Bremerella sp. P1: one gene and its partner. The protein of the gene in region 1 interacts with the protein of each later gene in a pairwise test. Links are inferred from orthologs where the notes say so. Each region holds a gene or a part of one and is shown in the gene's direction. Other genes may lie near its edges. The genes, in order: rplA and thrS.

What was found.
Region 2: the proteins of rplA (region 1) and thrS interact in binary tests that used the Escherichia coli proteins (3 or more experiments, as listed by UniProt). The link is inferred for Bremerella sp. P1 from one-to-one orthologs.

The regions. Positions count from the first base shown.
Region 1 is NZ_CP118164.1:3,323,239-3,338,509, forward strand. Bases 12,245-15,200 are described here. They hold rplA (50S ribosomal protein L1), read left to right. Parts: upstream 12,245-13,361; coding sequence 13,362-14,039; downstream 14,040-15,200. Other genes in these bases: nusG (transcription termination/antitermination protein NusG), read left to right, coding at 12,245-12,725; rplK (50S ribosomal protein L11), read left to right, coding at 12,887-13,312; rplJ (50S ribosomal protein L10), read left to right, coding at 14,098-14,622; rplL (50S ribosomal protein L7/L12), read left to right, coding at 14,753-15,166. Also shown: rpe (ribulose-phosphate 3-epimerase), read left to right, coding at 1-301; PSR63_RS13955 (histidine phosphatase family protein), read left to right, coding at 319-906; accD (acetyl-CoA carboxylase, carboxyltransferase subunit beta), read left to right, coding at 980-1,834; PSR63_RS13965 (serine/threonine-protein kinase), read left to right, coding at 2,071-2,949; PSR63_RS13970 (small basic protein), read left to right, coding at 3,107-3,313; PSR63_RS13975 (DUF3891 family protein), read right to left, coding at 3,388-4,149; PSR63_RS13980 (hypothetical protein), read right to left, coding at 4,247-5,698; PSR63_RS13985 (sigma-70 family RNA polymerase sigma factor), read left to right, coding at 6,293-7,966; PSR63_RS13990 (hypothetical protein), read left to right, coding at 8,192-8,887; tuf (elongation factor Tu), read left to right, coding at 9,892-11,088; preprotein translocase subunit SecE, read left to right, coding at 11,330-11,797; more of nusG, read left to right, coding at 11,877-12,244. UniProt on the Escherichia coli protein: One of the primary rRNA binding proteins, it binds very close to the 3'-end of the 23S rRNA. Forms part of the L1 stalk. It is often not seen in high-resolution crystal structures, but can be seen in cryo_EM and 3D reconstruction models.
Region 2 is NZ_CP118164.1:3,815,439-3,830,661, reverse strand. What follows is about bases 12,316-15,223. They hold thrS (threonine--tRNA ligase), read left to right. Parts: upstream 12,316-12,718; coding sequence 12,719-14,728; downstream 14,729-15,223. Other genes in these bases: infC (translation initiation factor IF-3), read left to right, coding at 15,008-15,223. In the rest of the region: PSR63_RS16070 (tetratricopeptide repeat protein), read right to left, coding at 11-649; PSR63_RS16065 (TrkH family potassium uptake protein), read right to left, coding at 758-2,668; Trk system potassium transporter TrkA, read right to left, coding at 2,728-4,065; PSR63_RS16055 ((2Fe-2S) ferredoxin domain-containing protein), read right to left, coding at 4,078-4,455; PSR63_RS16050 (hypothetical protein), read right to left, coding at 4,597-6,996; tkt (transketolase), read right to left, coding at 7,298-9,328; PSR63_RS16040 (SlyX family protein), read left to right, coding at 9,671-9,892; PSR63_RS16035 (hypothetical protein), read right to left, coding at 9,916-11,196; bcp (thioredoxin-dependent thiol peroxidase), read left to right, coding at 11,669-12,145. UniProt on the Escherichia coli protein: Catalyzes the attachment of threonine to tRNA(Thr) in a two-step reaction: L-threonine is first activated by ATP to form Thr-AMP and then transferred to the acceptor end of tRNA(Thr). The rate-limiting step is amino acid activation in the presence of tRNA.

The DNA.
Region 1 (15,271 bases):
CCCTGTCGAGCGAGTTCTCCCTTTCGTGGACACAGCCGACTTGATACTAATCATGAGTGTTAATGCAGGTTTTGGCGGTCAAACGTTCAATCCTGTGGCGTTGGAGAAGCTCGAAGCTTTGCGAAAAGTCGGTCCTCCCGAACTTCTGTTGGAAGTCGACGGAGGCGTGAACCTGGAAACGGTTCAGGCATGTACCGAAGCCGGGGCTGACCTCTTGGTAATAGGATCAGCGATTTTCAATCAATCGGATTACGGCGCAGCGATTGACCAACTCTATCGATCTGCCCAAGTTTCGACCTAATTGAGAACAGCTTAGCCATGTTACGAATAGTGCTCGTCCGACCTGGGCAGACCGAATACGACTTTCAGGGTCGCATCCGTAGCCGTCTTGCCGTTCCGCTGACCGAAGAAGGAACACGCCAGGCGTCGGAAATGGTTCAACAGCTTCAGGCCCTGGAGATTCAGGCCATCTACTGTGGCCCTTGCCAGTCATGTCAGCAGACCGCTGAGACGTTCGCCCATGCCCTGGGTAAGCGAATCAAGCAAATGGACTGCCTGGCGAACTTGAACGCCGGACTTTGGCAGGGAAAACTGATCACCGAGGTCAAGCAAAACCAGCCGACCGTCTACCGATTGTGGCAGGAAAACCCAGAGGCGGTCTGTCCCCCCCAAGGGGAGACTTTAGGCGAGGTGCGCTTGCGTGTGCAGAACGCCCTAGACAAGATATGGAAAAAGCATCAAAAAGGTGACGGCAATGTGATTGTAGTCGCCCCAGAACCTCTGGCATCCATCATTCGCAGCGAGATCCTGCAAACCGACTTCGGTGATTTGTGGCAGGCCGAACGTCGATGTGGATGGTGGGAATTGATCCAGTATGAAAAAAACGCAGTCGTCTCGAAAGTCTAAGCCTGGCAAGAAGCAAGTGGCTGAAACTGACGAAACCACCTCTCCGACTACTCCCCTCGTCGAGGCATCCAACATGGCATCCGTTTCCTCGGATATCGCATCTCAAACCGAAGAATCCGGCAAACCTAAGAAACGCGGCGTACCGGAAGGCCTATGGCAACGATGTCCCGGCTGTCAGGCCGCCATCTTCCGTAAGCAAGCCGAACAGCAGTTGGGCGTCTGTCCCGAGTGTGACTATCACTGGACCATTACGGCTCAGCAGCGAATCGAGCAGGTTCTCGATACCGGAACTTTCGAGGAATGGGACACCAACCTCCATTCACTCGATCCGCTGGAATTCAAGGACAAAAAGTCGTACGCCGACCGCCTGGTGGCCGAGCAGAAGCGAACTGGCCTGCGAGAAGCGGCTCTGACCGGCTGCGGCATGATCCGTGCTCGACGTGTCGCCATCGGTGTGACCGACAGTGCGTTCATCATGGGTAGCATGGGAAGCGTCGTCGGCGAAAAGCTGACGCGACTGATCGAGCGTGCGACCGCTCAGGACTTGCCGCTGATCATCATCAGTGGTTCCGGCGGTGGTGCCCGTATGCACGAAGGGATCTTGTCCCTCATGCAGATGGCCAAGACAACCGCGGCGCTGGCCAAGTTCCACGAGGCCGGAGGGCTGTTCATTTCCGTTTTGACCAATCCGACCATGGGTGGCGTGGCTGCCAGCTTCGCATCCTTGGGTGACCTGATCTTCGCCGAACCGAAGGCCTTGGTGGGCTTCGCCGGTCCACGAACGATCAAGGCAACCATTCGCATCGATCTGCCAGAAGGCTTCCAGACCAGCGAATTCCTGCTGGAACACGGCTTTGTGGACCGGATTGTCCCGCGAAACAAGCTGAAGCTCGAAATCGCCCGCGCGATCGACTACTGCGGCAAATAGTCTCAGTCCGCCCTAATCCCACCGGCGACACTCTCACGGATGGTGTGTCTTGTGTCGCTTTGCAGGCCAGCTTAAAGTGGGGGATAGAGGCACCGGAACAGACAGACTAAACCCATCCAAGCGACGTCGATTTTGGCGACTGATGCGCCAATTTTGTCGGACGAAATCCGTTCAGGGGCCTAGATTTGAAGTATCGTTTCAAGTTTGTACCCTGATCGCGCGAGTCGCTTTTCCCGATGAGTCTGCTCAAGAAGTTCACGTCATTCTTCGCCGGCCAACCCAGGCTTGATATCGCCTCGCGATTTTCAATCTTGAAAGAAGCCGTCTCGGGGACGATGAGCGAATTCTACAAGGTCCGCGAGCATTCGACCGGCCGAACGCTCGGGCTCAAGATTCTCGACCTGGAAAAGCAGCAATTCTTCGATTCTCGCTTTCAGGGGCTGAAGCGTCCCAAGGAAGGCGAAATCGCCATGTCGCTCACGCATCCGTGCATTGTGCGGACGCTGGAGCACGGCTTGGTGACCACTGGCCAGCAATACGTGCTGATGGAGTACTTAGAAGGCAAAGGGCTCAATTCGCTGATTGTCGACCGAGATCCGATGCTGGAAGGGAAGCAGCTGGTCTTGCTGCGTCAAATGGCGGACGCCCTGGCCTGCGTCCACGAGGCCGGGTACATCCACCGCGACATTTGCCCTCGAAACTTCATTGCGGCCCCAGATTGCCGCTCGTGCAAGCTCATCGACTTTGGGCTCACGCTGCCCGCCCTGCCGGAGTTCATGGCTCCTGGCAATCGTACGGGGACACCAAACTACATGGCCCCTGAGATCGTTCGTCGCCGACCTACCGACCAACGCGTGGATATCTTTTCTCTGGGCGTAACAGGTTTCCGCCTTTTGGTTTACGAATTGCCATGGGCCAGCGTGGAAGGGACCGGGCGAGATGCTTTGAGCCACGATACCGTCCCACCTGGCAACATCTTTGACCATCGTCCGAAGCTCAATCGGGAATTGGGGGAGCTGATCATGTCGTGCATCGACCGTGATCCCCGCAACCGCCCCGAGACTGCCCGTGACCTGCTTAACGCGTTGCAGAGAATCAAGCGGTTAGACGCTTAGAGGCGGCCCATTTGGTGGGTGAGTTACGCCTTGACGCCCATTCGGCCTCTGGTATCATGATGCGTTTCCCCTCGATCTAAAATTGTCGCCTAGGCGATAGAATACCCGGCGGATTGCCCGTATTCCGCCTGATAACGCATAAATCAGGAGAGTTACCGTGACCATCGATAAGAGCCTTAAGGTTAAGCGGGGTGGTATTTCGACCCGCAGTGTACTGAAGCGTAGCGAACGTATTGCTCAAATGAAGCAGCAAGGTACCTTCAATGACGAGAGCACTTCGCCTATCGGTCTGCCCAAGACCAAGGTCGTGAAGATCTCGATGAAGAAGAAGAAGAAGGTCAAGGAAGAAGACGCGAAGAAGTAGTCGTCTTTCGCGATTCAACGATACAAGCAAAAGCCCTGGCGATTTCGTCAGGGCTTTTTGTTTGGTTGCCGCTGCTACTTGGGGGCGAACCGCCACTCAAGCTGACACCAATCGTTCATTTCGCGCAGGACATCGTCGGTATCAGCGTAGTCGCGATCGGGCACCAAATAGCCCCCCACGGCCACATGCACATGGTCGACGGTCCATGGCCAAGGAGACGTCAGGATGTTGCCATTGGGCTGCGGCTCGACCGTCAGCGGGATTTCGTCAGGGGTTTTCTCGAAGGTGTGAATCTCGCTGCGTTCGTCCAGGCACAGCCACAGGCTGAACCAGTCAAAGAATCGCAACTGCGCGACGGCCAGCTTTTCTTCTTCGTCGGAGCACTGGGGATGACGTTTTTCCCAGTTGTCGCGCCACGTCTCGCATAGTTCTTCGTATTTGTGGATGAAGGTCTGACCTGCTTCGCTTTCGGCCGACTCGCTATGCTCGCGGAGCGTCATGAAGTGTTCGGCAATCAGGTACTGAGCAAACGGGCTGATCCGTGCGGCCCACTCGATCGACTTCGTCCAGATGGCATGCGAGTCAGGTGCCGGGGAGTCGAGAAACGAAACCGGACGCTTGGTCTTGCGATCGATCGGCGGAGACTTGTCGACCGGGATCCAGCCATCGTCGTGATGAAAGATCGCTGGCCAGACCACCTCTGGGTGAACCAAAGGGGCGAACGGCTTGTTGCCCCAGTGCGAAGCAAGATCGCCTGAAAGGGCGGCGTGCACCGACTGTTGTATCAGGAACAACTTGGGTTCACCGTCGGGTAATTTGTAGGGGCGAACAATCACAGCGGGGCCTTTCAGCGGGCAAATAGACCAGCAGAGCACTGTTCAAACGACGAGTCGTGACAGCGCTCTGAGTAATTGTACGCGCCGATCGTCGCGATTAGCGTTTTTCGGCCGATTCGACCTTCGCTGAGATCAGTTCGGGTTCCTCGGCGCCTTCTTCTTTTGGGCTCTCGGCCACGGTCGGCTTGGGGCCTTCCATCAGATCGAATCCGCTCATGAACGAGCGGTCCGTCTGCCCGAACTTCTCGGCCAAGCTGGTCTCGAAGGTGAACACGGTCGAGTAGCGTCGCCCGTTGTCGTCCGAGATCAAGTAATAGATCCAGGTGATTGGCATCTTGTTGGCCGTACCGACGGCGGTCACACGAAGCTCACGAAGACCTTGCGAATTGATTGCCTGCGAGGCATCGACAACTTGGCCCAGGCGTTCCTTCAGGGCTTTCTTGACTTCCGCTTCAAAGCCTTCGAGCGTCATCTGTTCGCCCGCTTTCATGTTGGTCAGGCGATTCACGTTGGCCTGGGCAATCAGTTCACCATCAGCAACCATGCGGAAGACGGTTTGCTTGGGTGTTTCGGCCATGGCATGCCAGCGGCGATCGTGCATCAGGCGAAATCCGCCCTCTTTACCCTCGAAGGCCAGCATCTTGCTGCCGTCGTTGGCCTGCAGATTCAGCTTCGCGAGATTGGTGTCACTAAGCTCTTCGGTGGGCTTGGCTGCTTCAATCTGGGTGCGGACAATCGCGGTGACATCGAAGCCGGGAAGTGCATGGCCAATACTGCGGTCTTCTTTGATAGAAGCCGCAAACCAGGTGATGGCCTGATTCCTGGTGTCCAGGTTCAAACGTCCCTTCAGCTCAATTTCGGTTGCGACGCCTTGGATGGCTCCGGAAACCTTACCTTCGAGCGAGATTTTAGCCACTCCAGACTTGTCCACATCGGTGAGGGTCGCCACCACTTCGTGGTTATTGATGGCATCGATGCCCAAGACTTGAGCGAGTGCTTGGTCGTCTGGCGACCAGGTTTGGGTGATGGCAACCGGCTGGGCAGGAAATAGTTTCGATAAGACGGCCGGGTTGCCAGGAACGCTGATCAATTCCAGTTCTTCCCGCGTCAGGGTGTACTGCGGGCTGAACAGAATGGGTTGATCTTCGCTGGTATCGACGGAAATCAAACGCTTAACGGTCGGTAGCTTGTCGTCCAGGGGCTTTTCATTGGCCGTCGAGTTCGTCTCAGCTGTTTCGTAGTAGCGTACTGCTGAGGTTGGGCCCAGGACTCGTTCGATGGCGACGTACTTGCCTTCGAGAGTCATCGGATAGTGGCGTACCTTCTTACCGTCCGGGTTCACACGCATGGTTCCCTGGACTTTCAGCTCGGTGCTAACGCGTCGAGTCTTCCCGTCGAGCTTTTCTGTCAGCTTCCAGGTGTCTTCTGCCAAAATAGGTGAAGTGGCCCACAGTGCGAGGATCGAACCGGCCAGTAGGATGTGCTTAAAGGTGCTCGGGTTTCCGTAATTTCGTGTAACGAATATTGCCCGGTAAGCATCGAAATACATGTGTTCGGCCTGGAATTTGAGGTCTCTCGGGAAAAAGCGAAATCGCTATATACGGGAGAATCGTCAAATTCGGCGGAACAGGTTGAAAGAAAGTTGCCGCTGCGGTGTCTATCTCACGAGAGGCCTTTGTTTTTCCTGCTTCCAAGAAGTGGACAAAGCGTCAGGATTTGACATTTGCGGCATGTGTGCCTACGAAAGCGAGATGTCTCGCTGGATTTGGCATGATATTCGCAACAGGTTTTCATGCATTGACTTACGACAAATGGCAGTCGCTAGTCATGACCCCTGAAACGGGGGTTTTTGAGAAAAGCATGAACAAATGAGCAACCAAATGAGTCATTTCCTCGTATAAGGTCATAGAGAAAGTTGGTTCGCAAGCTAATAGTTGATCGTTCATCCGTTTACTTTGCGTTCCACTAGACTTTTCAAGCATCTGACAGAAAGAGGCGCTCATCGACCGATGAGTAGCTGTCCCGTTGCTTGAGTGATAGTTCCCCGGGAAGGGGAGCTCTCTCCAAGTTAGGCATCGTCTGGGCGATCGGAACTCGCAGGGAAAACCAGACAGGTGTTGTTGATCACTGAGTGAGGGACAACATGAACAAGGGATATAAGAATGTCGCGCTCCGACAGTTGCGCGATCAACAAATTAAATATGCTCCCCGGGATCGAAAGCTAGATCAGGCTAATCGTGCGGAAAAGCTGATCACCGAGATCGATCCTAACAAGCAATATCCGGTCGACTACATCTACTACCGTCTGACCGATTTCCGCCCGGAACAACCGAGCGTTGGTTCACTCCTTCCAGGTAAGTCCGCCGCTGAAGATTTGCGTCTGATGGTGGAAGACCTTTCGGATGCCGCTGACGTCTCCGTCGATACTGTTCCGGAAGAAGTGCTGACGGTCGAGCAACTGAGCGATCGCTTCAACGTTTCGACCAAGACCATTTCGCGTTGGCGAAAGCAGGGGCTCGTGAGCCGTAAGTTCCTCTTCGAGGGGCGTAAGCGAGTGGGCTTCCTTCGAAGCAGCGTCGAACGCTTCGTGAAGGACAATCCTGATCGGATCGAACGAGGTCGTCATTTCAGTCAGCTCACCGATGCGGAAAAGCTGGAAATCATTGATCGAGCTCGTCGCCTGGCCAACGCTGGCGGTACGCCTTCCGAGGTTGCCAAACGCGTTGCCGCGAAGATGGGACGTAGCGTCGAAACGATTCGTTACACGCTGAAGCATCACGATGACGAACAGCCGAAAGAAGCCGTTTTTCCCCGAGGAACCGGCCCTTTGACCGAATCGGCCAAGCAGATCATCTACGGCGAATACCGCCATGGTGTGTCGGTCGATCGACTCGCGGAAAAGCACGGCCGTACCCGGGCATCGATCTATCGTGTGATCAACGAAATTCGTTTCCGTCACATCATGGAATTGCCGCTGGATTGCATCTACAACGACGACTTCGAGAAGCCGGAGTTGGAAGAAGAAATCCTGGGTGATATGCCACCTCATGAAAAGCCCGCCCGTAAGGTTCGGGTTCCATCCGGTCTGCCGACCTACCTGGCTTCGCTGTACGAAATGCCGCTGCTGACGCGTGAGCAGGAATATCACCTGTTCCGGAAGTTCAACTTCCTGAAGCACAAGGCGTTGAAGATTCGCGAAACCCTGGACGAACAGCGTCCAAAGTCGAGCGACATGGACGCCATCGAACAGCTGTACGATCAGGCCAGCGACGTGAAGAACTTGATCGTTCAGTCGAACTTGCGACTGGTGGTCTCGATCGCCAAACGCCACGTTGGTGCTACCGAAGACTTCTTCGAGCTGGTTTCGGACGGCAATATGTCGCTGATTCGTGCTGCCGAGAAGTTCGATTACTCGCGTGGTAATAAGTTCAGCACGTACTGTAGCTGGGCGATCATGAAGAACTTTGCCCGGACAATTCCGGTCGAATTCCGTCATCGCGACCGTTACCGAACGAGCTTGGACGAGTACTTCACCACGCGTGTTGACGAGCGAAGCGATCAGTACGAGCAGGAAATGGCTCAACAGACTCGTGAAAAGCAGATCGACAAGATCCTGCATCGCTTGGACGAACGTGAGCAGAAGATCATCATCCGCCGATTCGGCTTGGATCACAGCCGCGAGCCACAGACCTTGAAAGAGGTTGGTGAAGAGTTGGGTGTGACCAAGGAACGAATTCGCCAGATTGAAGCTCGGGCCCTCAACAAGCTGAAAACGGCTGCCCGGGACTACAACTTCGATCTGCCAGAAACCAACTAAACCCCTGGGGCTCGCGAGAGTCCTGCCCATCATGCGAAAAGCCAGAGACTTCGGTCTCTGGCTTTTTTTATTGGCTTGAGGTCCGTGTGATGTACCAATTTATCGTCATTTTTGGGGTGATCTGATAGGCTTCGTTTGTGGGCCTGCTTTTCGACGAGTGCATCGCTTTTGCACTCGAACTTATCGATTTCGAGAGTGTCTTTTCTGAGAAGTAGGAGTCGAATCATGAACGTATCTGTCCTTGAGCGTCAAACAATTACATGGGACACACCGGTTAGCCAATGGGAGCGTCTGGGGGACGACGATCCGCTTTCGGATGAGCTTGCCCAGGAGGCCAGCGAGCTATTGGGCTACACGCTACTTGCCAAGAAGAAGCGAGAAGCTCGCCGGCAGACGACACTCGAGCAGACCATGGCCGAGTACGACATCCGCCCTTTTACGCCTGAGAGCGTGCGTAAATACAAGCAAGCCTGCGAGATCAAGCCGTCTATGTTCTGGCCAACGGTCGTCGAGTCGGTCCTGGGGCTGACTTTTACGGTAATTTTGGGGGCGATGGGTGGGCTTTTCTTTTCGGCATTATTGATGAATACCATGGTCTCCTACTATTGTGCTCTGACCATCGTTGGCGGTGTCGTGGTGGGAATCTTGTTTACATATTTCAGCTCCCCTCTCGTCCGGCGTGAGTGGCGAATGCTTGAACTGGCGTCGTATCCGGAGCCCGTCCCGGAATACGCGCTGCAAACGGCCTTGGACATCAAGAAGAAGCACCCAGGCGTAAGCTTCTACGTTGATGTGTTGGAAGAGAAAAGTGTTGTGGTTGACCCATTCCTGGTAATGCGCGTTCAAAGTGGCAATATGATCCAGGATTACTACATCGAAGTGTGGAACGAGTCGGCGTTTTCGGGGCAGCGGGAAGTCTGACCCTGGCATGCTCTAAAACGCGGCATCTAGACGATTTCCGTGCCCAGCTGAGGCTGGGCACGTTCTGTTTGCGGACGCGCGACTTCACCTCGAAAAATGCCGCATCGAGCCCGTCCCATTAGGCAAACTGGATTGGACTGTAACGGGGGGTTAGTGAGCGCAAATAGTCTCGTGAACTCCTCTCAGGATGCGGTGTCTGTAAGGCGGCACGGATTTTGGACGAAATTTGCCGTTCCCGTGCTCATCCTGGCTTGCGAGGAAATTCGGACTCGTTATAGTTATTGGTTTTCCATAAAGCCCAGGTAGTGGGCTAGCGTAGCTCAATTGGCAGAGCAGCTGATTTGTAATCAGCAGGTTGTGGGTTCAAGTCCCTCCGCTAGCTTAAAAAGCCCACTTTTGTGGCTGAATTTGGACGGATCATTGCCGTTTTCATCGGGTTGCCGAACCCACCAGTTTCGGACGCCTGGAAAAGCGGATATGTTGGGGGGTTTCCCGAGCGGTCAAAGGGGACAGACTGTAAATCTGTTGGCATTGCCTTCACAGGTTCGAATCCTGTACCCCCCACTGAATAGTTCCTGGGCTTTATTGGAAGAAAAGACAGCAAGGCCTGGGTAGGTTGCGGGTGTAGCTCAATGGTAGAGCAACAGCCTTCCAAGCTGAAGACGAGGGTTCGATTCCCTTCACCCGCTTCGCAGCACGCCTCTTTACCGGGCATGTTGTGAGCTTGCCGATGCGGCCCCGCAGGTCGATAAGGCTTCGTTGTCGAGAATCGGGTTGTCCGTTTGGGCGGCTCGGAAGCGAGTAGCCGGGTAAAGGTGGCGGAAGCAAAGCCCCAAACAAGCTTCCCATTTTTCGGCTGCTGTAGCTCAGTGGTAGAGCACTTCCTTGGTAAGGAAGAGGTCATGGGTTCAAGTCCCATCAGCAGCTCTTCACGGCACCTTGATTTTCGTATTTAGACAAATCCCAAATTTCACGGTTTAGCTGGGGTAAGAAAGACAAAGAAAATGGCCAAGGACGTATTTGAACGATCTAAACCTCACGTCAATGTTGGCACCATCGGTCACATCGACCACGGTAAAACGACCACCACTGGCGCTATCCTGGCAGTTCAGGCTGCTAAGGGTCTGGCCAAGATGAAGGCCTACTCGGAAATCGCCAAGGGCGGTACCGTTCGTGACGAAACGAAGACGGTTACCATCGCTGTGGCTCACGTCGAGTACGAATCGCCGACTCGTCACTATGCTCACATCGACTGCCCCGGCCACGCCGACTTTGTGAAGAACATGATCACCGGTGCTGCCCAAATGGACGGTGCGATCCTGGTGGTTTCCGCTGCTGACGGTCCAATGCCGCAGACGAAGGAACACGTTCTCCTCGCTCGCCAGGTTGGTGTACCTTGCATCGTGGTTTACTTGAACAAGTGTGACCTGGTCGACGACGAAGAGTTGTTGGATCTGGTTGAACTGGAAGTTCGTGAACTGCTGAACAAGAACGACTTCCCAGGCGACGACTGCCCGGTTGTTCGTGGTAACTCGCTGGCTGCCTATAACAAGCCAGACGATCCGGAAGCTTCCGCTTGCATCACCGAATTGGTTGAAGCACTGGATAGCTACATTCCAGAACCAGAACGCGAAACCGACAAGCCGTTCCTGATGGCAATCGAAGACGTCTTCTCCATTGAAGGTCGTGGTACGGTTGCTACCGGTCGTATCGAACGCGGTGTTGTGAAGGTTGGTGAAGAAGTCGAAATCCTCGGTCTGACCGAGAAGCCGACCAAGACCACCGTCACCGGTGTCGAAATGTTCAACAAGATCCTGCAAGAAGGTCACGCTGGCGATAACGTCGGTTGCCTTCTGCGTGGTGTCAAGCGTGAAGACATCTCGCGTGGTCAGGTTCTCGCTAAACCAGGTTCGGTTAACCCGCACACCAAGTTCGAGGCAGAAATCTACTGCTTGAGCAAGGAAGAAGGTGGTCGTCACACGCCATTCTTCAGCGGTTACCGCCCACAGTTCTACTTCCGTACGACCGACGTCACCGGTACTGCAAACCTGCAAGGTGCCGAAATGTGCATGCCAGGCGACAACGTGAAGATCGAAGTCGAACTGCACAAGCCGATCGCTATGTTTGAAGGTGTTCGCTTCGCTATCCGCGAAGGTGGTAAGACCGTCGGTTCCGGCGTTGTTACCAAGATCACCGAGTAAGACTTGTTTAGAATTCAGCTCGCCGAACCAGGCATTGGCTTTGGTTCGGCGATGCTACAGGGGCGTAGCTCAATTGGCAGAGCGCTGGATTCCAAATCCAGATGTTGAGAGTTCGAGTCCCTCCGCCCCTGCTAATTCGTTGGTGTTACCGAACTTGTTGAGCGCGTCGCACCGGTAGAGACATCCTGGAAACACCCCAGCGTCGCCGCCGCGGCAAGAACGCCAAAGACTGAGAGTGACCATGGCCAAGGAGAAGACCGTCGGTTCCGCTTCCCTTCTCAATGAGATGGTGCAGTGGAAAGGTTATAAGCCGACACAGGGTAGGGTTGCCCGCCAGGCAACGCTGATTTCGATTTGGGTGTTGATTGCGATCGCTGCTTACCAGCTGTATCAACAGTTGGAAGCTTACGCATCCATGGCCCAGTACAAGTTGCATTACGTGCTTCCGGTTGCCCTGGTTGTTGTTGGTTTTTGGGTCGCTTACCGACTGATTAACTGGCCTACGTTCGCGGACTTTTTGATCGCGGTCGAGGCAGAAATGAATAAGGTGACTTGGCCTTCCAAGGCCGAGTTGTGGCGAAGTGTCATCGTGGTGATCGCGTTGATCTTCATCCTGGCCTTGTTGTTGTTTGCGTTTGACTTGTTGTGGATCACCTTGTTCAAGACGATTGGACTGATCCCGCCTGATCCGCAGACGCCCGCCACTTAGGCGGCAGCAAGCGGCCCTGGATTCCAGATTGCACTTTGCTTAGATGGTCCGGTTTCGATAGCCGGTTAAGGTTAGTTTCGTGGCAAGTTCTCCTGACAATTCGTTCGATCCTCAGAAAGATCCCGAGACGGATATTCCTGCGGATGCAGCAGCTCCCTCGGAAGAAGCAGCGACACCTGAAGCTGCCTCGGAAGAGCCTGCGTCGACCGAGTCGGAAGACGTTGGTGCTGCCGAAGGCGCTGATGCTGGTCAGGAAGTCGTGGAAGAAGCGGCGGCCGAAGAACCAGCCGAGCCAGCGCCAGCGCCTGCTCCTGCAGCTGCCGGCAAGAAGCGTGGCCCCATCGAAGAGATCATTGAAGATGAAGAAGACGCTGCCACGGATGCAGCGAATAAGGAGTGGTACATCCTCAAGGTTCAGAGTAATCGCGAAAAGTCGATTTCCAACAACCTGGTTCGCCGGGTCAAAATGGCCGGTCTTGAGGATTACTTCGGCGAGATTCTTGTTCCCACCGAGGACCTGGTGGAATACAAGAACGGCAAGAAAAAAGTCACCAAGCAGAAGCTCTACCCAGGCTACATCGTCGTGCACATGGCAATCAACGACGAAACATGGTTCCTGGTTCGTGAGACCGGCGGCATTGGTGACTTCACGGGCGCCGCTGGCAAGCCAGTGCCCATGTTGCCGCACGAAGTGGATCGCATCGTCAAGAAGACGCGCAAGCCTGAAGAGGGTGAGCAAGAAGAAGTCAAGACGAACATTCGCTTCAAGATTGGCGACCATGTTCGCATCACCGAAGGCACCTTCGAGAACTTCGAGGGGGATGTCGAGGTGATCGACAACACCAATGGCCGCGTGACGGTCATGATTAATATTTTCGGCCGCACAACACCGGTGGAGATGGAACACTGGCAAATGGAGCCAGTTTAGTCCATTTCAGGCGTTGGACCGGTGGTCGATTCTTCTTATTCCCCCTTTGCCGGCGGACAGAGAGAACGAGCCTCGGGGCCTTAGTTTAATAAGCACACGGTTTACAAGCATACGGTTGCGGAAGCCCCATCACGGCACACCGCGGCACGGGAAACAGCAAAATGGCACGGGAACAAGTAGGTCAAGCGAAGTTTCAAGTCCCTGGTGGTCAAGCCACACCGGCTCCTCCGGTTGGTACCTCGTTGGGACGTTTCGGTGTGAACCTCGGTCAGTTCGTTCAGCAGTTCAACGACAAGACCCGAGAATTCAACGGCATGCCGATCCCCGTCGTCGTGACCGTCTACAACGACCGTACCTTTGAATTCATCTGCAAGAGCCCACCAGCGGCTGCTTTGTTGAAGAAGGCTGCAGGCCTAGCCAAGGGTAGCGGCACTCCGAACACCAAGAAGGTCGGCAAGGTCAGCAAGGACCAGATCGACGACATTTGCAATCAGAAGATGGCGGACCTCAACGCCCGCGACTTGGAACATGCTCGCCGAATGATCGAAGGAACGGCTCGGAGCATGGGCCTGGAAGTCACGGAATAGTCCCTGCCCCTAACGCGAACAACATCTCCCTACATACTGGCGATTGACGATGGCTAAACAATCCAAACGATATCGAGCCCTGGCAGAAAAGGTGCCAGCGGAAGCGCTGAACCTGAAAGATGCGATCGTTCTGCTGAAGTCGTTCGATACGACCAAGTTCGATCAAACTGTTGAAATTGCGATGCGATTGGGTATCGATCCGAAGCAAGCGGACCAGTTGGTTCGTGGTGCTCTGGTTCTGCCTCACGGTATCGGCAAGGTTCAACGAGTTATCGTTTTCGCCAAGGGCGACAACGCAACCGCTGCCCAGGAAGCTGGTGCTGATGAAGTGGGTGCGGAAGACCTGGCTAAGAAGATCAAAGATGGTTGGCTCGACTTCGATGTCTGTATCGCCAGCCCAGACATGATGGGCCTGGTCGGTCCTTTGGGTCGTGTCCTCGGTCCGCGTGGTTTGATGCCATCGCCGCGTGCCGGTACCGTGACCCCCGACGTTGCCAAGGTGGTTAAGGAATATAAGGCCGGAAAGGTCGAATTCCGTAATGATCCAACTGGAATTGTTCACGCAGTGGTTGGTCGACTCGGTTTCGAAGCCGACAAGCTGCAGGACAACATCCAGGCCTTTATCGATCATATCAATGGCCTCAAGCCCCAAGCGGCGAAGGGCACTTATGTTCGTAGCGTCAATTTGAGTGCAACGATGAGCCCTGGCGTTCTAGTTGCCCTCTAAATTGTTCCTCGCAAGTTCAAGCGTTACGCGATAACCCATACGTACAAAGCCCTGAGCCATGAGTAAGTATTTAAAGAAACTGGTGATCACCGACCTGTCCAAGAAATTGGATGGCGTGAACGACCTTCTGGTGGTCGACGTTGTGGGGATGAATGCGGAAAAGACCCATCTGGTCCGCAAGCAACTCCGTGAAAAGGGCCTGAGCCTGATGGTTGTCCGCCGAACGTTGGCAGCCAAGGCATGTGAAGGTACCTCGCTCGCACCTGCCTTTGATAGCATGGAAGGCAGCACTGCCCTGGTTTGGGGTGGCGAAGATTTCGTCGACTTGGCCAAGGAAGTTGTCAAGCTGAACGAAGACGATACGTTTCCGGGATTCACCGCTAAAGGCGGTGTCATGGATGGCGAATCCCTGAACCCCGATTCGGTCAAGGCAATCAGTAAATGGCCCAACCGAGCTGAACAGCTCTCGCTTCTGGTGGGTCAGATCCTGGGACCTGGCCGTACCCTGGCAGCCCAAATCAAGGGGCCAGGTGCCAAGTTGGCCTCGCAGGTCAAGCAAGTTGGCGAAAAGCAAGAAGGCTAATAGCCTTCTCTCGGCAAACGTCCTGGCGGCATTTGCCGAAAGAACGTTTCCATAAACCAAAACATCCGTATTCCCTGGCGCAGGCGGGCCCGTTCCCCTGCAAATAAGTGTTGAAAGGATAAGATCCGAAATGTCCGAAGAAGCAACTGCAACCGTCGAAGTGTCCGAAGAAATCAAGGGTTTGGGCGATCAAATCGCTGGCCTGACCCTGAAGCAAGCCGTTGAGCTGGGCGATTACCTGAAAGACGCTCACGGCATCGAAGCCGCCGCTGGCGGTGGTGTCATGGTGGCCGCAGGTGGCGGTGGTGGCGGTGAAGAAGCTGCTGCCGAAAAGACCGAATTCGACGTCATCATGACCGACTTCGGTGCTCAGAAGATCGGCGTCATCAAGGTCGTCCGTGCGATCACTGGTCTGGGCTTGAAGGAAGCCAAGGACATGGTCGAAACCAAGGACGCCAAGATCAAAGAAGGCGTTTCCAAGGAAGACGCCGAGAAGGCGAAGGAAGAACTGGAAGCCGCTGGTGCCGTTGTCGAAATCAAGTAAGACTGCGGTTATTGGCTGATTTCCTGTTTTCACTCAGACGTTGCCTCCCCTATACTAAAGAGGCAACGTCGCGAGGTGTGATTTTGAAGTCTTCCGGATCTTCTT
Region 2 (15,223 bases), 480 kb from region 1 along the record:
TCTTCGCAGACTAGAAGTTGCCCGTGATCTCGACGCGAACCTGACCACGATTATCTTCGTTGTTCAGGTCGTGCATCTTGAGCAGCAAACGTCCCGTTTGAGGAACGTTCATTCGCTTTTGGGTACCGATGGTGAAAGGGACCGTATCTTTATCAGGCGTGGCCGATTTGGCAACAACCCCAATCAAGGAACCAAGCTTGTAATCACGGATTTCTCGGGGTATCTCCAATCCATTCGCGTCACTCGGGTGAACTAACAGCCATTCACCTTCGACGCGAAACGCGATCGGACTGCCTTCAATGACATTGATGCCGGTGTCTTGCCAACCTTCGCTGGCTTCGACGGTCACCAGTTTTTTGTTGGCGTTGGAAAGCTCTCCGTTGATCACCTTCATCTTTTCAACGGCCGGTTTGTAGTTGGGCACCAGCTTGAGAACTTCGCCGAAAACGATGCGTGCCTTTTCCCAATCTTTCTTCCGAGCATATTCGTCACCGAGCTTCTCGGCCTTGGTAACGAACTCGCGATGGATCTCGACCAGGCGTGGATCGGTCGGCAGTTCCAGCGGCTCTTCTTTGGGCTTCCGCTGGGCGAAGGCATCGGACGGGCAAAGACCGATGGCCACGAACATTAAAAAGAGGGCAAGTCGCATGGGGGGGGATCCTCGAGAGAAGCGCGCTAAGGGCAAGACACTATTTAAATTCTAGCTCGTGTCGCTTGCAAGTGATTGGCCTAGATGCCCTGAATTGGCGTGCCGTTTCTAGCGAGAACGCCAGAATCGCGGCATAAACAGAACCAGAACCGCAAAAATTTCCAGTCGTCCAATCATCATCAACGCGGTAAACAGCAGCTTGGTCCACGAGGTGAAATTGGCGTAGTTCTGCGTCGCCCCGATAATCCCCAGACCCGGGCCCACGTTGTTAAGCGTAGCCGCAACAGCGGTCGCGCTATCGATCAGCTTGTGTTCGATGTGCTCTTCCGAGGCTCCCCAGGTCGAATCAGGCTCCAACGTCACAACCGACAACCAGCCGAAGACAAACAGCACCAGAATCAGCGAGAAGTAGATCAAGATATTGTTCTGTAGTTCCGGATCATCCACCGGTTTGCCACCCAGACGCAGCGGACGCACCACCGTGGGATGGTACGATTTTTCAAGCTGCAGGAAGAGAATCTTGTGGAACAAGATGTGGCGAATCACTTTCAAGCCACCGCCGGTACTACCGGCACATCCGCCGACGAACATCAACAGGAAGAGCACACCACGCCCAAAGCTATTCCATTGATCAAAGTCATGCGTCCCGTAACCGGTCGTCGTGATGATCGAAACAACCTGGAACAAACCGTAACGCAGGGCATAAAGGAACTCGTTCACCAGTGAGGTTTCGGGATCGATGACAAAGTCATCGTAAAACATCCCGAAGGTCATCACGGCGATCGTGACGCCCACGATGATTCCCATGTAATAACGCCATTCGATATCTTCGATTAAGCGAAAGGCCTGACCGATCATCATGAAGTACAGCAGCGTGAAATTCGTGCCTGCCAAAACCATGAAGACGATCACGACGTACTCGATCCAGGCTCCACTGACAGGATCGGCCTGGACGAAGTGTCCGAGACTGGCGTTGTAGGTGCTGAAGCCACCGGTGGCTAGTGTTCCGAACGCATGACACACCGCGTCGTAAAAATTCATGCCCAACAGCCACAGCAGCACGGTCAGGACGAGATTCAGCCCGCAGTACAGCCCAGCAAACATCCAGGCCGTATGCTGCATACGTGAATGCGATCCTTCCTTACTAGGGCCAGGCATCTCATTCCGCATCAGAGCCTTTCCCGCAGAGCCTTGCCCCAGGATCACCACGAAGAGCACGATGATACCCAAGCCGCCGAGAAAGTGCGTACTGCTTCGCCAAAACAGAATGCAATGCGGAATACTGACCGGATCTTCCAAGTCAGCAATCACCGTGGCTCCGGTCGTACTAAACCCCGACTGCGATTCAAAAATGGCGTCCGCGATGCTCATCGGAACGGCGCGTATTCGATAGTTGTTACGCCTATCCTTTGGCGCGTCGGGTTCTTCGTCCGGTTCGATCAACGCACCGCGCCAGTGCGGCAGTTCTCGCAGTTCATCAAAGACCTGGTCGAAAGGGCGTTCCGGGCTTTCTCCCTTATTCAGTTTCGTAACTTTGGCATTGTACTGTTCGGCCAGTTTTTCTTTCGATAGACCTCGTGCACCGGCGGCGACCAGCGACTGCACCAGCGCGTACTGATCTTCCGAAAGAGGTGACACCGCGTCACGATACACCTGAGGTGCATGCTGATGAGAATTGAACAACCGCACCGAGAGCTTGTTGCACGAACCGGATAACAGGTACGGCATCGCGCCCAAGATAGTGGCGATCAACCAACTGAGCCCCACGATCGCCATCGCTTCACGGCGGTAAAGTTCCCCTTTCGACTTGCGTCCGATGCGCCAGAGAACGGCCCAGCAGATAATGCTTAACAGGATCGAATAGACCAGCCCGAGAAAACCGTGCGTTTCAAACTGCTGAAAGTTCTCGTCCGTACGATGCCCAATCGTTGGCCAGGCCCACGGCAGGCTGAAGACCATCGTCACCCCGATAATCAGGCAGACGATCGACAGAAGTCGGCACACCAGACGATAATTCATGTTGCTGCTAGTTAGGTGTTGCCAGGGCTAATTCGTTGACGGGAAATGCCACGCTACGATTATTCTTCAAACAGTTTGACGACCGCATCCAAGGTCGACTCTTCCACAAGTACGACCACCGTATCGCCCGGCGTCAGACGATCGTCTGCCGATGCCACACGCACATAGTCAGAACTCATGATGGCCGCGATCAAACAATGCGGCGGCAGCTTGAGGTTGGCGATCACGTGTTCCGTCGCCACAACACCAGGCATGACCTCGAACTCGACGATCGCGATCCCGCCGCCTGGCAAGTTCTTCTTGGAAATGATCGGTCCGCTGTTGAGCAAACCAAGCACCTGTCGCGCGACCACGTTTCGCGGGCTCACGGCCAGGTTAATGCCCAGCTTCTCGACCACGTTGGCGTAATCAGGGCGCTGGACGATGGCCATGCACTCCTTGGCACCGATTTCACGGGCTTCGACACAGGCCATGATATTGTTTTCGTCATCGCCGGTACACGCCACAAAGACATCCATGTTCCCGACGCGTTCTTCTTCCAGAATCGCGCGGCGCGTGGCATCGGCATGAACGACGGTTGTGTGCTCAAGCAGACGAGACAGGAACTCGCAGCGTTCCATGTTCTCTTCCATCAGCGTGACATGGTAACGTTGGCCTTCCAACATGCGAGCCAACGCCAGGCCTGTCTCACCACCACCGGCGATCACCACCGATCGGACGGGAGCCGCTTTAACCTGAAACTTCGATTTGACCGAGTCGATTTCCTCGCGTGTTCCGATCAACGTGATATGGTCCCCCACGTCAATCGAGTCGCCTGCCCCGGCAATCCAGGTCTTGCCTTGCCGCTGAATCGTTCCGACACGCACGCCCTTGGGCAGCTTCACTTCTTTGAGCTCTTTACCGGTCGCAGGTGCCGGATCGTCGCAAATGATTTCTTGAACTTCGAGCTCGCCTCGAGCAAAGTTTTCCAGCACTGCACTACCGGGCGAGCGAATCGCGCGGACGAACTCAACCGCAGAAAGATGTTCAAGACTGAGGAAACGATCGATCCGAAAGTGCCGCTGGTAGTCGAACGTACTCAGGTCGCGAAACACGCGACCGTACACGCGCGCAACACAGCGGCGGGCCCCCATGGCTTTGGCCATACTCGCGGCAACGATGTTCACTTCGTCGTCGCCAGTCACTGCCAGACACAGGTCACAACCGATGATCCCGGCTTGAAACAGAATGGCCGATTCGGATGCCGAACCATGAATGGCACGAATATCGAGTTCCGCGTTGATGACACGTACCGTTTCAACGTTCGATTCGACGACCGTCACGCTATGGTTATTGCGACATAGCAAGTCCGCAATCCACGTACCGACCGTTCCCGAACCCAGAATTACGATTCGCATGAAAGATCGCCTCTAGTTTGAAGGGGAGGGTGCGGAAGACTCAGGTTCCATTTTCTTGGCAGCCTTGCCACATCTAAGTCGTTCGTCGGGAATCTGCAAATCTTCTAAAACCTTTCCTGCAAGAATGGTTTCGTGGATGATTCGCTCGGCATCACCCTCGGTGACTCCGCCATACCAGATGGCCTGGGGATAGATCACAACCACTTGACCGTCATCGCACTGGTCGAGACAACCCGAGTCGTTGGCACGGACCTGAGCTTTGAGCCCCAGGCGTTTGATCTCTTTCTTGAGGGCGGCCCGCAGCTTTGCGGAATCGTGCTTCCCATCCCGTAGATGCTTAGGGGGCTTGCACTTATTGCAGACAAAAATGTGATGCGTGAACTTTGACATACAGCACGAGGTGAAGACACTCGGAAGTTGCTTTCCTAAGAAAACAACAGAAAGCTTACCATCCTACGATTTCAGAGCGTGCTTACTAGCCCATTTCGGGCCCCCCACCCGCTGCCTGGGGGCCATTTGCGAAGAAACGCCTTAAGTGTCGCCTTCTTTCAGGCCTAAACGCGACAGCCAATTTCCCTTGGCCGCCTTCTCATTGCCCGGATTCGCGGGGGCTGCCTTGGACAGCCTGGACTTTTCGATCTCAAGCTGGTTGATTTTTTCTTCGAGTTCGGCCCGATCGCGGGCGATCTTGGCTCGTTCGACCGAAATATCAACTTCGGCCTTCCGCAGCTTTTCTTTCCACTGCTCCTGGAGCGTCTTCAGATTCTCGCGTTCTTGTGCGATCAACTCGTCCTGGTCCAACATTTGTGCGATCGCGTTGGCCCCGTGGGCAACGCCTGCATCGTTGTTGCTCGATTCCAATTGTTCGAGCTGCTCGCGCAATTCTTCGATTTCACGCTGCTTGGCTTCGACGGCTGCGTTGCCGCTGTCGATTGCCTCTTGGATCGAGAGCCTCTCGGCAGCTTCTTCTTCGTCGCCATCACCATAATCCGCTTCCAACTGGGCGAGCATACGACGCTTGGTGGCTTCCCAATCGCTGCCACTATCGTCGACCACGGCTCCGCCGGACTTCTTCGCGTTCTCAAGATCTTTGGCGAGTTTCGCGTTTTCCTTCTTCAGATCTTTGAGGTCGTCCAGGGTCAGCTGCAGACGACTTTCGAGGGACTGCACGCGTTCGTCATCAGGCATTTCACCTGATTCGATTTGATGCTTGAGATCGCTGACTTTTTCCAGAAGCGAGTCGCGTTCCTGGCGAAGCTGAGCGAAGGCCTCTTCATCGGCACCGCCGCCACCTTCGGTCTTGAGCGTTTCATTCTCTTCGCGAAGCTTGTTCGTCTCTTCCTGCAGCGATTCGACCTGACGTCGCAAGCCACCGACTTGTTCGCGGCTTTGTTCGTGATCGGAACGAGCCTGAGACAAGGCGACCTGCGAAGCAGCCAACTGGCTTTCCAGTTCGCCCTGAGCATCTTCGACCTGCTTCTTGAGCGACTCGTTCTCGACTCGCAGCTGTTCCTGCGAATCGCTTAGCTCACCATGCTCCGACTGTCGCTTCTCGAGCTTCTCAGCCAGCGCATCGCGTTCGTGCTTGAGGTGCTCAAGCTCGTGTTCCAAGTGAGCCAGGGCTTCGTGCGACTCGGTCGAGCCTTCAAGTTGGCCTCGGGCCTGGTCAAGTTCACCGCGTGCTTGCTCGAGTTCACCGGTTGCTTGATCCAGCTCGCCACGGGCCTGTTCGAGCTCGTCACGTACTTGGTCCAGATCACCACGCGTCTGATCGCGTTCACTTCCGATCGACTTGAGCTGCTCCGTGAACTTGGCCAGCTCCTCATCTTTCGCTTCGAGCGTCTTCTTGAATTCGGCCTGCTGAGCTTCGAGCTGGGAACTATCCGCCGCTGCAGCGTTGAGTGCTTCGATCTGCCCTTCGAGCTGTTGGACTTGCTCGGTAAGCTTGCTGCGTTCTTCTTCCAGTCCAGCAGCCGATGATTGGGCTGCTTCCAACTGCGTTTGCAACTGGGCAATTTGCTGCTGCTGATCCGCTTCACTTTCCGAGAGGCGGGCACTGGCTTCGTCGCGCTGCTGCTGGGCTTCATTCAGCTTGCCGGACAACTCGTCGGCTCGCATCTTCTCTTCCTGCAGACGACCTTCCAGATCGGCATTTTGCGAGCGGATCGAATTGAGCTCTTCAGCCAGCTGCGACTTCTCGCCCTCCGCGGCATCGAGTTGACCCTTTAGGTCCTCAGACCGATTCTGTTCGCTGGTAAGCTCGGCTTCCAGTTCGGTGATATGTTCGTTGGTTGCCTGCGACTCTTGGCGAAGCTGATCGAGCTCGGTTCGTGCTCCGTCACGTTCCTCGGAGACTTGCGAGAGCTGCTTTTCGAGTTCAGAGATGCGAGCATTGAGCTGGTTTTGCATCTCCTGGGCGGCTTGGCCGTTCTGCTGTGCGGCCTGAAGATTCTGAAGTGCTTCGCTGTGCTTGGCCTGTTGATCGAGAATATCTTGTTGAAGCGAAGCTTTGGCTTCGTTAGCGGCACGAAGCTCGGTCTGAAGTCGGTCGCGTACCGATACTAGTTCATTGCGTTCGGCATCCCATGCCTGGTGATTTCCCTTTTGCTCTTCAAAGCGGCCCAGCTCGACCTCGAACGCTTCTTTCTCGGCTTTCAGCGCATCGATTGACGCAGCCAGTTCGGAAGACTGGTTTTCGAGTTGCGAATTGGAGGACTCAACTTCCGAGGTGCGGTCGTTGAGCTGACTCTCTCTTTCGAGAAGCCCTTGCGAAATTTGCTTCAACTGCTGCGAGATGCTCTGCTCAATTTCGCTAATTCCCTGGCGGTGACGCTCTAGGAATTCGCGCGCTTGCTCCCGCTGCAACGAAGCTTTGCTTGCAATCTCTTCCAAATTCGCGATGTCGTGAGGGTGAGAGTTTACGCCTTCCATGTCCTAATCGATTTCATTAAATGAGACGTGTCCACAACTTCATGCGTTTCTCACGCCCTTCCACGCTGCTGCCAATCTTATGCAATGCTGCCAATCGGTTGCGCGGAACGGCCTACTGTTCTATAGGTTAGTACCAGCGACCGGTCAAAAGCCTGAGGCATTCTGCGGCAAAGTGCAGTCCCTCAGCGACGAATAACTGAAGACATGTGCGAGATGTAAGGATTATGCAGGCGCATGAAAAAGGCCCCCTCCGTAAGCAGAGGGGGCCTTTTTTGCTGAGCATTTAGTGCGATAGCGGCAACTATTTGCCAATCGACTTCTTCGCGGCTTCCACCACGTTATCGGTCGTGATGCCGAAGTATGGGAATAGCTCTTCCGCCGGTGCACTGGCACCGAAGCTCTTCATACCGACAAACTCGCCCTGCAGACCGAGGATGCGATCCCAGCACTGGCGAATACCGGCTTCGACGGCGACACGAGCCGTCACGCCGCAAGGCATGACCGACTTCTGATATTCAGCGTCTTGCTGGTAGAACAGTTCCAGACAAGGAACACTGATCGCACGGGCTTTGACGCCTTCGGCGGTCAGCTTTTCGTAAGCTTCGACCACCAGCGACAGCTCGCTACCGGTACCCATCAGCAGAACTTCCGGCGTACCTTCGCAGTCGGCGATGATGTAGGCACCCTTCGAGGAACCGCTTGGGCAAGCGTACTTTTCGCGATCCAGCGTCGGCAGGTTCTGACGGGTCAGGACGAGCACCGAAGGACGATCGGTCAACTGCATCGCCGTCTTGTAGCACTCACCCACTTCGTTGGAATCGCCAGGACGGAACACGGCGACGTTAGGAATCGCGCGAATGGCCGACAGGTGTTCAACCGGCTGGTGCGTCGGACCGTCTTCACCGACACCGATCGAGTCGTGCGTGAAGATGTACATGACCGGAGCACTCATGATCGCCGACAAGCGGAGCGAAGGTCGCAGGTAGTCGCTGAAGACGAAGAAGGTCGAGACGTAAGGACGAAGACCGCTGAGGGCCATGCCGTTACCGATCGCAGCCATCGCATGTTCGCGAATACCGAAGTGGAAGTTACGACCACCGTAGGTACCAGCCTCGAAGTCGCCAGCGCCTTCAAAGGTCAGGCCCGTCTTGGTCGAAGGCTCCAAGTCAGCCGAACCACCGAGCAGACCAGGCACCTTGGCGGCGATGGCATTCAAAACCTTACCGCTGGAAGCACGCGTGGCGACACCCTTGGCGTCGGCTGGGAAGGTGGGGACGTCGGCATCCCAACCAGTAGGCAGTTCGCCCGAATTGATGGACGACCAGGTCGCCGCCTTTTCAGCGTCTTCCTTGCTGAACTTCGCGAAGTCGGCGTCCCATTGGGCCTTAGCTTCGGCACCGCGAGCACCCAGGTTCGCGTTGAAGTCTTCGTACACTTCGGCAGGCACTTCAAACTTGTCGTACGTCCAACCGTAGACTTCCTTAGTTGCCGAGATTTCGTCTTCGCCAAGCGGAGCACCGTGAGCACCGTGCGTGTTGGCTTTGTTCGGGGCACCCCAGGCGATGATGCTGTGTACGACGATCAGGGTCGGCTTGTCGGTCGTTTTCTTGAACTCAGCAAAGGCGCTGTCGAGAGCGGCCAGATCGTTGGCATCTTCGATATCGATCACGTGCCAGCCGAGTGCACGGAACTTGCCAGGGATGTCTTCGCTGAACGCGAGATCGGTGTCCCCTTCGATCGTGATCTTGTTGTCGTCGTAAACCCAGCACAGGTTCGACAGCTTCAAGTGACCGGCGACCGAAGCAGCTTCCGAGGCGATCCCTTCCATCAGGTCGCCATCGCTGCACAGGGCGTAGGTGTCGTACCCGAACATTTCGCCAAAGCGGGCTGCGTACCACTTACCGGCGATTGCCATACCAACGCTGTTCGAGACGCCTTGACCGAGTGGGCCGGTGGTCGTTTCGATGCCGGCGGCTTCGTGAACTTCCGGGTGACCAGCACATGGGCTGTGAAGCTGACGGAAGTTACGGATGTTGTCGATAGTGATCGAAGGCTCGCTGGCCCCGTCTGCCTTCTTCACGCCGGCAACGTGCAGCGTGCTGTAAAGCAGCATCGAAGCATGGCCGCACGAGAGGACGAATCGATCGCGGGCAGGCCAGCTTGGGTTGGCCGGATCGTACTTCAGGTGCTTGTTCCACAACGTGTAGGTGACCGGTGCCAGGGCCATCGCCGTGCCAGGGTGTCCACTGTTGGCTTGCTGAACGGCATCCATAGACAAGGTACGGATGGCGTTGATCGACAATTGCTCAATACTGGTCGTGGATGTAGACATATTTCGTTCGGGACTCTCTAGCCAACTTAGAAACGGAAGTCGCAGGCTACCTAGACAAGCCGGAGCACTCGTGGAACGCTTGTTGGATCAGCGTGAATTACCCTGGCGATCCCGCTGCGACGCGGACACATAAGTCAAGCATTTTAAATCCAAAAGAACTCGGAAGTCAACGCAACGGTTGCCGCGGTATGGGTTTGCGAATCGCCGCGGCACCCTATCAAAACGGCATAAAATCGATTTGAATGAAGTTATGGAGAAGCGTCCGCCCTGAAATAGGACTCGAAGGTCCCTAAAAGGGAGTTAAAGACGGAAATCTTCCCCCATCTCGAAAGGGCGTCCAGAATGCCAGAAGAAAACGTTGTCGAAAGAATTACATCACTTGAAGAAAAACACGCCCACCAAGAGCGCATTATTGCGGATCTGAACGAGGTCATTCTGGATCAACAGAAGCGAATCACGCGATTAGAGTCTTTGCTGCGCCGGGCCGATGACCGGATCGAACGATTGAGTGTCGCGATTGAACAACCGCGGTCCGCGGCGGACGAGCGTCCACCCCACTATTAATCAGAGATCCCGACAGGCCAAATCTATTCGCCGTCGAGCGCTTCGCCCAGCATGCTCTTGAGCGAGTTCATCACCTCGGAAACGTAAGCCGTGATCACGAGGGAGTAATCGTTAAACTCCTCGACCGTATCGATCAGCTCGCCCTCAAAGACCAGCTCGATCTCGGTTTCAAAGAGCTCTTCATCTTCGAGCACAATCGACAGCACGACATCGCCGTCGACAACTCCACCATCTTCGCTGAGCGAGGCGGCGCCGGTCAGTCGGTCGATTTGAATGCCGTTCCAATTCACGCCGGCGATCATCAACTGAAAGACATCGTTCGCACCTGGCAAGATGACACCCACCTGGAATTGGCCCAGATTGAACACTGGCGGTGGTGGTGGATCTTGCCCGCCGTTGGGATCTTCAGGGTCGACAACACCCCCTCCGCCACCACCATTGGACCCGGCAGGCTCAACCCAATCCTCAGGGTAATTGGTCGGGAAGGCGATGTTCTCGTCAGCGTAGGTCTTGCCGTAATTGCCGATGAAGTGGGTGAAGTCCGATAACCCAACGGCATACGACTTGTCAAAGTCGGAATACCACTTCAATCCGTCGGTGGCTGCTTCGGTCTTTTCACCGAATGACTGGATGAATTGGGAGAAGTCAGCCAGTCCGATCTTCTGATCGTCGTTAAGATCGTAAATCACCGGAAAGAGGCCCATTTCCGGCATCTTATCGGCGGTGGTAATCACATCCAGTCCAGCGGATCTAGCTCCGAAGTTTTCGGTGGCCAGTTCCAGTGAGTGTGGTCCGACGATGCCGGTCTCCATGTCCAGGCGGACGTTATCGCCGTACTGCGGAACGGCCTGGAAGTGGACACGAGCAAAGAGCACGCGATCGGCGTCGGTAAGCGAAACGCCGACCGTGCTACTGTGGATATCGCGGACGTGCCCTGTCTCGTCATCCAGTTGGAACGTGCCAGGGCCCTCGAACGAACGACCAAACTCCACATCAACGGCAGAGGTCAAATCGGTGCGATAGCCCAGGTCGAGTTTCATTTCCTGGATATCAACAGGCTCTTGCCCTTCGCCACGCAGCCAGACCTCGACAACAAAGCGATCCCATTCGTGGGTCCGCTTCATGCTTTCGGGCAACACGCCCATGCGATCGGCGACCAAGTCATCCGGCCGCGATGCATCAGAGAACACCGCGAACTCTACCGCAATAGCGGCATCGCCGGCCAAAAGATCCTTACGTTCCAATAGCTGAAACGCTGACCTACGCCGAGCGAGAGGATTCGACCTGATTTGACGAGAATTCATCCGCCTCTTCTCGAAACCACACGTGTTTTGATCACGGCAGATCTACCTTGAATCAGGCAAATCGCTCGTTATCAAGAAGGTGTTTTGAATGGGAAAAGCGTGGTTTGAACACGGGCAATCAAACCAGCGAGGGATTGAGGTGTTCCTAAATCGGGTGAGCGAATCAGCAATGACCAACCAATCCAACCTTGGCCACGTGCCGGCAATCATCAATTCGCGAGTTGCCCCTTCGACGAACAATGGCTCATTCGCTACCCCATTTGTTATATACAACTCACAACCCGAAAAAAACCAATAAGTGTCGGAATCATTCAAGATTTTGAATGGATTATCCGACATCCCGTTTGACTTTTTGATATGGTCGGTTGCGCGTAAAGCAGTTTGCGGTTCATGACTTAGGTCAATTACGCAGTGCGCTAAATCCTACACTTTGAGGCTTTTCGCCTCACTATAGCCCTAAGGAGTGACTTTAATGGCAGAATGGGTTGAAGCCGGCTCTAAAGCCCCCAGTTTCACATTGACGGCAGACGATGGTTCCAAAGTGAAGCTTTCGGACCTCAAGGGATCGATTGTCGTCCTCTACTTCTATCCCAAAGACGATACTCCTGGCTGCACGAAAGAAGCTTGCGCTTTTCGCGATCGCCAAAGCGAGCTGGTAAAGCACGGCGTTACGGTACTTGGGGTAAGCCCGGACGACAAAGACAGTCACATCAAGTTCAAAGAGAAGTACAAGCTCAACTTCCCTTTGCTGGTCGACAAAGACCACAAGCTGGCCGACAAGTACGGTGCCTGGCGCGAGAAGAACATGTACGGCAAGGTAAGCATGGGCATCCAGCGCAGCACGTTCCTGATCGACGCCGATGGTAAAGTGGCGAAGGTATGGAAACGTGTCCAGGTCGACGGACACGACGAGAAGGTGCTTGAAGAAGTGGCCAAGCTGAAAGGCTAGTTCGCACCCGATGAAGCCAGCAAAAAAGGGAACCCGCAGAAGTGGGTTCCCTTTTTTCGTTTTGAGTGGGCGATACAGGATTCGAACCTGTGACCCCTACCATGTCAAGGTAGTGCTCTAACCAACTGAGCCAATCGCCCGTTTTCGCTTGTCGTGTGCAAGCAATTATCTGTGATTCACCCCCGAAGAGGTTAACCAAACGCGTAGTTTGCCATTAGAACCGTCGAATCGTCAAGGGGCTAGAACGAAAATTGCGATTATGCCCCCTCACTCAAGCTGCCTATATCGCAGACTTACGACTCATTTCACCGATCGAAGGAGAACCTGGACTTTTCCTAATGCGTAACTCCTGTCAATCTATACGCTTCTTGCAGTGAACCCGCTGGGCGTGAAGGCCGTCTCTACCATCACATGATAGGGAGAGCCCTGCAGCCGGCAGAAGGTTCACCTTGGCCGATGACCGCTTTAACGACTTCATCGGCCCGATCCATCCTCACGGTTTTAGCGACATCCTTTGTTTCGATGTCCTCGTGAGCCTGGAAATCGCCATTAGGATAAGAAACCGAACACACCATGCTCGAGGTTATTCTTCCCGACGGATCCAAGAAAGAATTCGATCACGCAGTCACCCCGATGGAGGTCGCCGCCGACATCGGCCCCGGCCTGGCCAAAGCTACCTTGGCAGGCGAGATCGACGGTAATGTCGTTGCCTTTGATACCAAGCTGCCTGACGAAGGCAGCGTCAATCTGCGACTACTGACTAAGAAGGACGAAGAAGCCCTGGGAGTCATGCGGCATAGCTGTGCCCATATCATGGCCCGGGCCGTCATGCGGCTGTTTGATGGAGTGCAACTTGCTTTCGGGCCGACCATCGAAGGGGGCTTCTATTACGACTTCGATCTCGAGCACAAGCTTTCCGAAGAGGATTTCCCGGCCATCGAAGCCGAGATGAAGAAGATCATCAAGCAGGACGAGCCCTTCGAGCGGATCGAACGCAGCCGCGAAGAATCGCTGCAGGTCGTCAAAGACCTGGGCCAGCAGTACAAGATCGAGCACATCGAGACTGGGCTCAAAGATCACCCGTCGATGTCGTTCTACCAGCAGGGCGAGTTCGTCGACCTGTGCCGCGGCCCCCACATCCCTCGCCCCAAAGCGATCGGGGCCTACAAGATCCTTTCGGTCGCCGGCGCTTACTGGAAAGGAGATTCCAACAATCGCCAGCTTCAGCGGCTGTATGCAACCGCCTTCTTTAACAAAGAAGACCTGGAAGCGCACCTGACCAAGATCGAAGAAGCCAAGCGTCGCGACCACCGCGTGCTGGGCAAACAGTTGGATCTGTTCTCGATCAATCCGCTGGTAGGGCAGGGGCTGATCCTCTGGTCTCCCAAGGGGACCATCATCCGCAACTTGTTGACCGAGTTCGTGGGAGAACAGCTCAAGAAGTTCGAGTACCTTCCGGTCGTAACTCCCAACATCGGCAAGGTCGACTTGTACAAGATCTCGGGGCACTATCCTTACTACAAGGACAGCCAGTTCGCGCCCATTCATCAGGCAGAAGACGAGGAATACCTCCTCAAGCCAATGAATTGCCCGCACCACATCATGATCTACAAGTCGCGGCCGCGTAGTTACCGGGAACTGCCGTACCGCTTGTCAGAGTTCGGTACCGTCTATCGCTACGAGCAGTCCGGCGAGTTGAACGGGATGACTCGCGTTCGTGGGTTTACCCAGGACGACGCCCACATCTTCTGCACCGACGAGCAAGTCGAAGACGAGTTCCGCAAGTGCATCCAGATGACTCAGTACGTGCTGAGCAGCCTGGGCCTGACCGACTACCGTGTGCGATTGGGTTTCCGTGATCCCGATAGCGGCAAGTACGTCGGTAAAGAAGCGGTCTGGGATCAGGCCGAAGAGGCATTGGTCCGCGTCTGTAAGAATATGGGCATCACCGCGACTGCCGAAGCGGGCGAAGCTGCGTTCTATGGACCGAAGGCCGACTTCGTGGTCAACGACTGTCTGGGCCGTGAATGGCAACTGGGTACCGTCCAGTTGGACTACAACCTGCCGAGTGCCGAGCGCTTCGATCTGGAGTACATCGGCAAGGACAACCAGCCGCACCGACCGGTCATGATTCACCGTGCTCCGTTTGGCTCGCTGGAACGCTTCATGGGCGTGCTGATCGAGCACTTCGCCGGGGCGTTTCCGCTGTGGCTTGCCCCCGAGCAGGTTCGTATCCTGACCGTCAGCCAGAAGTTTGACGAGTATGCCCAGAAGGTCGAGAAAGAACTGCAAGCTGCCGGCTTCCGAGTCAGTGGCGACTACCGACCTGAAAAGATCGGCGCCAAGATTCGTGCCGCTCAGTTGGAACTGATCCCTTACATGTTCATCATCGGGGGTCGTGAAATGGAAGAAGAAGCCGTTTCGGTCCGCGACCGGATCGATGGCGACTTGGGTTCCATGAAGATCCCCCAGGCAATCGACAAGCTAAAGGAAGAAATGGCCAATCGTGTGGTTCGCCAAGTCTTCAAAGGATCGTCCGGGCTCGGTACCTCCGGAACCGCCACCATCAGCGAAGGCTATTAACTGCCAGGTGACACAACCATCGCCCCCAAACAAGGGGGCGAGCTGTCATCACCCAGGAAAAGAGTCCAGTTTGATGCCGGGCGGATTGCCCTCCAAAGGGAACATGAACAGCCATTACCACCCGGAAAGGTGGCAAAATTCGCCGATTCCTATTTTCGTGCGTTAACGTGGCGGTAAGTTGACGATAGAATGTTTTCACTGTGGTACGATTTTACGGGTTGGCCACGAAGTCGATATGTTTTCTCTACCCGTTTCCTAGCCTAAAAAGGATCACTAGCCATCGCCCTGCGAAATACGTCTCGCGATCGAGACCGCGATCAAAATCGCGACCAGACTCGAATCAACGATCGCATTAGAATCTCGCCCATTCGAGTCATTTCTGCTGAAGGAGAACAGTTAGGCGTTCTGCCCACTGACGAAGCCTTGTCCATTGCTCGAGAAGCAGGACTGGATCTTGTCGAAGTTGCTCCTGGCGCTAAACCGCCGGTGTGCCGC